One region of the Geodermatophilus sp. SYSU D00965 genome, then DNA from elsewhere that is predicted to be linked to it. Evidence: predicted binding sites of a transcription regulator. Region 1 holds the regulator's gene; the other holds the start of a gene.
The links. The regulator LexA, encoded in region 1, represses DNA repair genes until DNA is damaged. The targets are predictions, from matches to a motif close to TCGAACANNTGTTCGA.
Positions count from the first base shown of each region.

Region 1 (4,516 bases):
GCGCAGGTAGGCGACCTCGTCCAGCTCGCGCAGCGGCCGCAGGATCGCCAGCCCGACCTCGTGGCTGGGGACCTCCGCGGCCCCGCTCGCCCGGATGGCGTCCTCCACCTGCTGCGCGAGCTGCTGCAGCTGGTCCTCGTCGACCGGCCGCCCCTGACAGGCCCGGCGGACGCCGGCGACCACCTTGGTGCGGTTGAACGGCTCGCTGACGCCGCTGCGCTTCACCACGGCGAGGACGGCCTCCTCCACCGTGGTGAACCGCCGTCCGCACGCGGGGCACGACCGGCGGCGACGGGTGGTCGCCCCCTCGTCGGCCTCGCGCGAGTCGATGACCCGGCTGTCGGGGTTGTGGCAGAAGGGGCAGCGCACGGCGACTCCCCTCCCCTCGTGGTGGTCCGTCGATCGCTCCGCCCGGCCGGCGCGGTGGCCGCGGAGCGGCCGGAGCGCCGGGCCCGGGAGGTCGGCTGTGGACCCTCCTGGGGACATCCGGTGGACGCCACGGGGAGAACCTGAGGACCGGCCTGTGGACGGGCTTACAACGGTGCAACTACTAGATGTAGGGGAACCCTAGGCCGCGGCCCACAAGATCTGCAAGCCGGGACACGCCCTCGAGACACGGCCGTGACCAGGGGCGCTCTGCCGTCACACCGGCCACGGCGATCCGTCGCGACACGCCCCGCGGGGGTCGCTCGAGGGCGCCGGAGGGGTGTATGGCGTGTCGGCGAGACGACCGCGACGACGGGACGGAAGCGGGTCAGGCGCGGACGACGCCGTCGGCACGGGGGCTGCGCGGCCGCGGCACGCGGTCCCCCAGGCGCAGGGGCCGGGTGAGGCAGTCGAGCTCGGGGCGCGGCGGGACGGTGACCGCCTGGAGGTCGACGCGGGTGTCGTCGTCGGCCGCCCGGTGCCTCCCTGCCGCCGCGGCGGGCGCCCGGTGACGGCCGGCGAACGCGCCGCCGACCGCCGGCATCTCCGCGGTGACGTCACCACCGTGGCGACGCCGGGACGGACCGGCACCCCCGGCCGGCGCCAGAGCCGGCGCGCCCAGCACGCCGGCGACCAGCCGCTCGCGGGCCGCGGCGCGCCCGAGGTCGAGCACCGGCGCGCCGGCACCCGCACCGGGGACCGCCGCGGCGGCGCCGGCGATCGCCGGACGCGGCTCGGGCAGTCGCAGATCGCTCAGCGCGGTCCAGATCTCGCGGTCGCGGCCGGCGACCGCCACCCGGACCCAGACCTCGCAGGAGCCCTGCGCGTCGTGGCGCCAGCCGAGGATCGCCCCCGGCCACCAGGCTCCGTCCACGGACACCTCGACCGACTGCAACTGCTGGGTGAAGACCGCTGCTCGGCCTCCGGACGTCCGCGACACGGCACTGACGTTAGGTGGCCCGATGACCACAGAGCGTCAACGCCTCCGCACGGAGGGTTGACGAACCTGGCCGGTCCGCCTTGTCGCTGTCTGGCCTCGGCCGGGACCGTGCCGGGCGGCGGCACGGTTCGTCGGCGACGTCAGGGCAGCTGGAGCACCTGGCCCGGGACGACCCGGGCGCCGTCGAGGTCGTTGATCTCCTCGATCGCGTCGACCACCGCGCGTACGTCCTCGTCCGGCCCGGCGAAGTCGGCGGCGATCGACCACACGCTGTCCCCGGCCTGCACGACGACGCTGCGCTCCCCGGCCAACCGCAGGTCGCCGTCACCGCCGGCCACCAGGGGACCGAGCCACGACCCCAGCGCCACGCCGGCACCCAGAGCGAGGACCACCGACAGCCGGCGGGCCCGCCGGGTGAGCCGCAGCCGCGAGCCGGCGGCACCGCCGACCCTGCCACACCCCCCGCGCACCGGGCGAGCCGACGGCGCACCGGGCACCGCCGCTCCGGCCGGACGCGCCGGCACCGGGCGCGCCACCCGGGGCCGCACGGGCACCGGCCGGGCCGCCGCGACGCCCGGCCGAACACCTTCCGCGACCGCCGACCGGGACGGCGCCTGCACCGCCGGCAGGTCGGCACCCACCCGGGACGGGACCGTCCGCGACACGGCGGGCCGCGGCGAGTGCCCCGGCTCGCTCCCGACACCTCCCGGCACCGCCCGGAGCCGGGGCCGCCAGGGCACCTGCACCGCGTCGTCGAAGTCCAGCACCGCCTGCTGCACGCCTGCCACGACCACTCCTCCCGACCGACCCGCACCGTCGAACGCCTGTTCGATTCGAACGTCTGTGCGATGTCTACCGGACGGGTCCGACAAACGCCATCCCGCCCCGCCGAGCGCTTCGAACATGTGTTTGATCGAGGGCGCCGAGCACGCTACGGTCGGTCCTGACGGACGAGACGTGCTGCGGTGAGCAGCCGACGAGGAGGCGACGGTGGCGGAGAAGAGCGGGACGTCGGGGAGCCGCCGGAGGACGGCCGGCACGCCGGCGACCACCGAGACGGCAGCCGTGCGCACCTTCCCCGACCGGGGCGAGGCCGGCGACGGCCTGACCCAGCGGCAGCGCCGCGTCCTCGAGGTCATCCGCGACTCGATCGACCGCCGCGGGTACCCGCCCTCGGTGCGCGAGATCGGTGAGGCCGTCGGCCTGTCCTCGGCCTCCTCGGTGGCCCACCAGCTGACGGTCCTGCAGAAGAAGGGCTGGCTGCGCCGCGACCCGAACCGGCCCCGGGCCCTCGACGTGCGCCTGCCCGGCGACGCCCCCGCGGAGCTCGTCGCCCCGGCCGCCCCCGCCGGCGCCGAGGAGGGTCCCGCCCCGACCTACGTGCCCCTGGTGGGCCGGATCGCCGCCGGTGGCCCGGTGCTCGCCGAGCAGGCCGTCGAGGACGTCTTCCCCCTGCCTCGCGAACTGGTCGGCGAGGGCACGCTGTTCATGCTGAAGGTGGCCGGTGACTCGATGGTCGAGGCCGCCATCTGCGACGGAGACTGGGTCGTGGTGCGCCAGCAGCCGACCGCCGAGAACGGCGAGATCGTCGCGGCCATGATCGACGGCGAGGCGACGGTCAAGACCTACAAGCGCCGCGACGGCCACGTGTGGCTGCTGCCGCACAACCCCGCGTACGAGCCGATCCCCGGTGACGAGGCGACCATCCTGGGCCGCGTCGTGACGGTGCTGCGCCGGGTCTGACGCGCGCGCCGCCGCGCGCTCAGTTCAGCGCCACCGCACGCTCAGCACAGCGCCGCCGCGCGCTCAGGAGCGGCGGCGCAGCCTCCCGACGATCCACACCAGCGCGGCGGCGACGACCGCAGCGAGCACGCCGGCCGCGATGGCCGTCGCGCCGCCGTCGTCGGTGCTGAGCAGGTCCGGCACGGAGCCGTCCGCCGGCCCGGAGGCCGCGGCCGGGCTGGGGACCGCGCTCAACGGGACGACCGTGACGTCGGCCGGCAGGCCCTCGCTGGACACGACCAGGCCGGTCGTGTCGGCGGTGAAGCTGACCGCCTCACCCTGCGGCGACTCGGGCAGGGGCAGCCGGACCGGGTCGGCGGCCAGCGCACCGGCCACGTCGGATCCCGACAACGGCCAGACGTAGGCTTCGGTGTAGGTGCGCAGCGCGACGAAGCGGCCGTCGGGCGACACCGCTCCCCCGGTGACCATGAGCTGGCCGGCGCGCCCGACGGGGCCACCCGGGGTGCCGGTGAGCGTGAACTCGACGCCGGCCACCTCGGTGAGGCCGACCGTGCCGGCGTCCACGAGGGCGCTCACGGGGCGGTACACCTTGCTCGCGCCGAGCACCTCCTTGGACACCAGGTACGGCGTGCCGTCGGGGGCGAGCAGCAGCGCCTCCACGTCCCGGGGCCCCGCGGGGAAGGCCAGCCGGTAGACCTCGGTGGTGTCGTCCGGGCGCAGGGCGATGAGCGCCACCGTCTCCCGCGTGCCGTTGTTGTCCCCGGTGTCGGCCAGCCACACCGTCCCGTCGGCCGCCACCGCGAGGTCCTCGGGGTCGTAGGGGTCCACCGCCGTGCTGCGCACGTCGATCACCTGGCAGGTGGCGTCCAGGACGTACACGTCGACCCGGTCCCCGCCGTCGTCGATGGCCAGCATGCGGTTGCCCACCACCGCCAGGCCGGAGAGCTCCGGCAGGCGCGGGTCGGTGACCTGGCACTGCGTGCGCGGGCCCGCGGCCTCCTCGGCGTACGCGGGCACAGCGGCACCGAGCACGAGCGTCAGCGCGAGGGCCGACCCCGCTGCCAGACGCCGTACCGCGGTGCCGCTACGCGGACGGGCGGCCAGCTCGGGCACCCACCCAGCGTGACATCGCGACTGCGTCCAGTGCGTGAACCACGCCCAGCAGCAGGGTGCCGACGGCCGCTCCGACCACGGCGTCGGTGACCCAGTGGAAGTCCAGGGACACCATGGCCACGCCGGTGGCCACCGGTCCGGCCACGCTCAGCAGCCGGAACGTCCGCTGCACGCCGGCCGAGAGGCGGAACTCCACCGCCTGCCAGCGGGCGACGCCCCACATCAGCACCGCGTTGGCCACGTGGCCCGACGGATAGGACTGGCCGTCGCGGTGGAAGAACGACCCCGGGTAGG
Region 1 is NZ_JBJGYQ010000002.1:2,947-7,462, reverse strand. It holds gene nrdR (transcriptional regulator NrdR) at 1-369, opposite strand, end outside; gene ACI789_RS01690 (hypothetical protein) at 755-1,366, opposite strand; gene ACI789_RS01685 (LysM peptidoglycan-binding domain-containing protein) at 1,507-2,154, opposite strand; gene lexA (transcriptional repressor LexA) at 2,357-3,109, shown strand; gene ACI789_RS01675 (hypothetical protein) at 3,173-4,222, opposite strand; gene ACI789_RS01670 (phosphatase PAP2 family protein) at 4,194-4,516, opposite strand, start outside.

Region 2 (4,516 bases), on a different contig from region 1:
ACACCGCCCGTGAGGGGCGCCGGACCCCGGTCCGGCGCCCCTCACGGCGTTCCTGGGGCCTCAGCCTCGCGGTCGGTCCCTGGGGTCAGCCGTCGCCCGCGCGCCGGCCCGACTGCCGGGCGAGCTCCTCGGTGGCCGACCGGCGGATCGCCTCCAGGTCGTCGCGGAGCGCGTGCACGCGCTCCGCACCCAGGGCACCGGTGACCCGTTCCTCCAGCTCGGGGACCAGGCTCTGCGCGATGGTCACGACCTCGCGCCCCCGCTCGGTGGGCAGGACCAGCTTCGCCCGCCGGTCGGCCGGGTCGGGGACCCGGGTGACGTACCCGTGCCGCTCCAGGTGGGCGACGAGCTCCGCCATCGCCTGCTTGGTCATCTGCGCCCGCTCGGCGAGCACGCTCACCGTCGTCCCGGCGTCGTCGAGGTACTGGAAGACCGCGCCGTGGGCCGGCCGGACCGCGGCGTGACCGCACTCGGCGAGGTGTGCGAGGACGAGGTCGTTGACCGCCACGAACGCCTCGCGCAGCAGGACGCCCAGGTTGGCCGGGCGGGGCCGACCACCGGTGACGGGGATCCGTGTTGACATCGACAGGCCACCTGTCCACTTTGTTGGACATGCTCCCTGTCGATCCTGTCACACCGGATCCCGTTCGCCTCGGGGTGGACGAGGTCACCGTCCTGGCCACCAGCGCGCAGACCGGCGGCGCCCTGTTCGCCGTCCGCGTCCACATGCCCCCGGGTGGCGGGCCGCCGGTCATGCACCGCCACGACCCGGGGGAGGTCTACCTGGTGCTCAGCGGTGAGGTCACCTTCTACGCCGGCGGCCCAGACGGTGTGGTCCACCGGTCGACCGCGGCGGCGGGCGACGTCGTCCCCCTGGTCGGGGGCACGCCGCACACCGTCCGCAACGAGTCCGCCGGGGACGCCGTCGTGTTCGTCGTCCATGCTCCGGGCGCACCCATGGAGGGCTTCGTGCGTGCCGCAGCGGCGCTCGGCGCCCGGGACGAGGCCGGTGGCGATGCCGTCCTCCGGGTCGCCGCCGAGCACGGCATCGAGCTGCTCGGACCCGTCCCGGCCGGCCTGCAGGGCTGATTCCCGGCCCCGGTGCCGGCGGTCGACGGCCTCGGCCCGCGTGGGGCGAACCGTGTGACCCGTGGGGCTGCTGTGCGGGGGTGGCGACACGCCGGGGGGCGACACCCGGTTTTCACCAGGGTTTTTCCCGTCCACACCCCGTGGGTCGTCCCCGTGCAGGTCAGGTGCGGGATACGCGGGCGAGCTCCCCGCCGTCCCCTGCTGTCTCCACATGTCGACACGTCTGTGTCCACCGACTTGTCCACAAGTTGTGCAGAACGGGGTGCACACCGGTGTTGGACGGGTCCGTCCGCTCTTCCTAACGTCCTCTCCAGCTCCTCCGGACGGCCCGGACTGTCGGTGCCCCGGGGTAGCAATGACCCGAACAGACGTTCGAGTCAGGCGTACGTCGTTTCTGGTGCTTCCCCCACCAGGCCCCGGTCGATCGGCCGGGGTCTGTGCCGGGGTGCGCCGGTGAGTGGATGGAGGAACCCCCGTGGCGGTGGCCGACGACTTCAGCCGACCGGCCCCGACGGCTCCGCAGTACGACCGGCAGCCGCCGCAGGACGTCGCGGCGGAGCAGTCGGTGCTCGGCGGCATGCTGCTGAGCAAGGACGCGATCGCAGACGTCGTCGAGGTGCTGCACGGCAACGACTTCTACCGGCCCGCGCACACCGTCATCTACGACTGCATCCTCGACCTGTACGGGAGGGGTGAGCCGGCCGACGCGATCACCGTCGCCGCCGAGCTCAACCGCACCGACCAGCTGTCGAAGATGGGCGGCGCGGTCTACCTGCACACGCTGATCCAGTCGACGCCGACGGCGGCCAACGCCGGCTACTACGCCGCGATCGTCGCCGAGCAGGCGACGCTGCGGCGGCTGGTCGAGGCCGGCACCCGCGTGGTGCAGCTGGGCTACGGCGCCGCGGGCGGCAAGGGCGACGTCGACGACATCGTCGACCGCGCGCAGCAGGAGATCTACGAGGTCACCGAGAAGCGGATGAGCGAGGACTACTCGCGCCTCGAGGACGTCCTGCAGCCGACGATGGACGAGCTCGACGCCATCGCCTCCCGCGGCGGCACCGCCCGCGGCGTCCCCACCGGCATCCGCGACCTCGACGAGCTCACCAACGGCCTGCAGGCCGGCCAGATGGTCGTCATCGCGGCCCGGCCCGGTGTGGGCAAGGCGCTCGCGCTCGACACGCCCGTCGCGACCCCGACCGGGTGGACGACGATGGGCGAGGTCGCCGTCGGCGATCAGGTGATCGGTTCCGATGGCCGGCCGACGACGGTCGTCGCCGCCACCGAGGTGATGACCGGCCGTCCCTGCTACGAGGTGCACTTCTCCGACGGTTCGGTGATCGTCGCCGACGCCCAGCACCAGTGGCTGACGGAGACCCGGGCCAGCCGGAAGTCGGCCCAGGCCGCTCGGAGCAGCTGCGACCGGACGCGCAGACAGCGCACGTTCGCGCAGGTCCGGACGACGGAGGAGATCGCCCGTACCGTCCGCTGCACGACGAAGGACGCCCGGCTCAACCACTCGGTCACGAACGCCGCTCCGCTGGAGCTGCCGCAGGCCGACCTCCCCCTGCCGCCGTACGCGCTGGGCGTCTGGCTCGGCGACGGGACCTCCCGGGCTGCGCACTTCACCAGCGACGACCCCGAGCTCGCCGCGTACATCGAGGGCGACGGCCTGGTCGTGGCGCCCACGGGCGTCGACCGGCGGTACGCGCTGCGTCTGCCCGCACGACCGGAGGCGGTCCCGAGGCCGTGCCCGATGTGCGGTCAGCTCTTCGTGCCGAAGACCTCCCAGGTGCAGACGTGTGGCAAGACCTGTGGTGGGCGGCTGCGTGCCGCTGGCGGCGTGGGCCGCCAGGCGACCTGCCCAGACTGCGGCGGCCCCTCGTCAGGGATGGCGCGGTGCCAGGCGTGCCGGGACGACCACGGCACCGTGCAGGGCATCCTGCGGTCGCTGGGCGTCTTCAGGGACAAGCACATCCCGATGGCGTACCTGCGCGCTTCTGTGGCCCAGCGGCGGGCCCTGCTCGCCGGGCTGCTCGACACCGACGGCACCGTGGCGCGGAGCGGTGCGGTGCAGTTCGCGGTCACGAACCGGCGGCTCGCCGAGGACGCTCGGGAGCTCATCGCCGGCCTGGGTCACCGGGTGCGGATGACCCGGAAGCGGGTCAAGGGCCGCAGCGAGACGTCCTCCACCTGCTACACGCTCACCTTCAGCACGGACGACGAGGTGTTCCGGCTGGAGCGCAAGAAGTTGCTGCACAAGGAGCGTGGGGCGCGGACGTTCACCGCGCGTGGCGTCCGCTTCATCACCGACGTCCGGCCGGTCGCGAGTGTGCCCGTCCGCTGCATCCAGGTCGACGCCGAGGACCACCTGTTCCTCGCCGGCCGCAGCTTCATCCCCACCCACAACTCCACCCTGGGTCTGGACATCGCGCGCTCGGCCACGGTGAAGCACCACATGCCGGCGGTGATCTTCTCGCTCGAGATGAGCAAGCACGAGATCACCATGCGTCTGCTGTCGGCCGAGGCGAAGGTGCCGCTGCACCACATGCGCGCCGGCACGCTGTCGGACGAGGACTGGTCGAAGCTGGCCCGCCGGATGGGCGAGATCGCCGATGCCCCGCTCTACATCGACGACTCGCCGAACATGACGATGATGGAGATCCGGGCCAAGGCACGGCGGCTCAAGCAGCGCAACGACCTCAAGCTCGTGGTCATCGACTACCTGCAGCTGATGACCTCGGGCAAGAAGGTCGAGAGCCGCCAGCAGGAGGTCTCGGAGTTCTCCCGGGCCTTGAAGCTGCTGGCCAAGGAGCTCGAGGTCCCGGTCATCGCGATGTCGCAGCTCAACCGTGGGTCCGAGCAGCGTCAGGACAAGAAGCCGATGCTGTCCGACCTCCGCGAGTCCGGCTCGATCGAGCAGGACGCCGACATGGTGATGATGATCCACCGCGAGGACATGTACGAGAAGGAGAGCCCGCGCGCGGGCGAGGCCGACATCATGCTGGTCAAGCACCGCAACGGCCCCACCGCGAACGTCACCGTCGCCTTCCAGGGCCACTACAGCCGCTTCGTGGACATGGCGAACTGACGCCGACCCCCAGCACCCCGAGAGGCCCGGAGCACCCTGCTCCGGGCCTCTCGCGCTGTCCCACAGCCCTCCCGGACGGCGCCGGGGTTGTCGCTCCCGACTGCGAGGGTGACGCCGTGAAGCTGCTGACCGCGACGTCCCGGGGCCAGGGCGGCCACCCGGGCGACTTCTGCCACGCCGTCGAGGGCGAGCTCGTCCTCGTGGGCGACGCGTGTGCCGCCGACCGCGCCGATCGGCGACGGTGGCTGCGGGTGTGGGCGGTCCTTCTCCGGCATGAACTCGCACCGCGCGACGACCACGGCCGTGGTGCGGGAGGTGGACCTGTCCTACGAGGAC
Region 2 is NZ_JBJGYQ010000008.1:113,898-118,413, forward strand. It holds gene ACI789_RS09670 (MarR family winged helix-turn-helix transcriptional regulator) at 86-583, opposite strand; gene ACI789_RS09675 (cupin domain-containing protein) at 658-1,089, shown strand; gene dnaB (replicative DNA helicase) at 1,565-4,180, shown strand; partial or broken gene ACI789_RS09685 (DUF7715 family protein) at 4,297-4,404, shown strand; gene ACI789_RS09690 (DUF7715 family protein) at 4,394-4,516, shown strand, end outside.
Region 2: dnaB (replicative DNA helicase) is a predicted target of LexA. The motif match lies at 1,450-1,465, and genes of this name have one in related genera.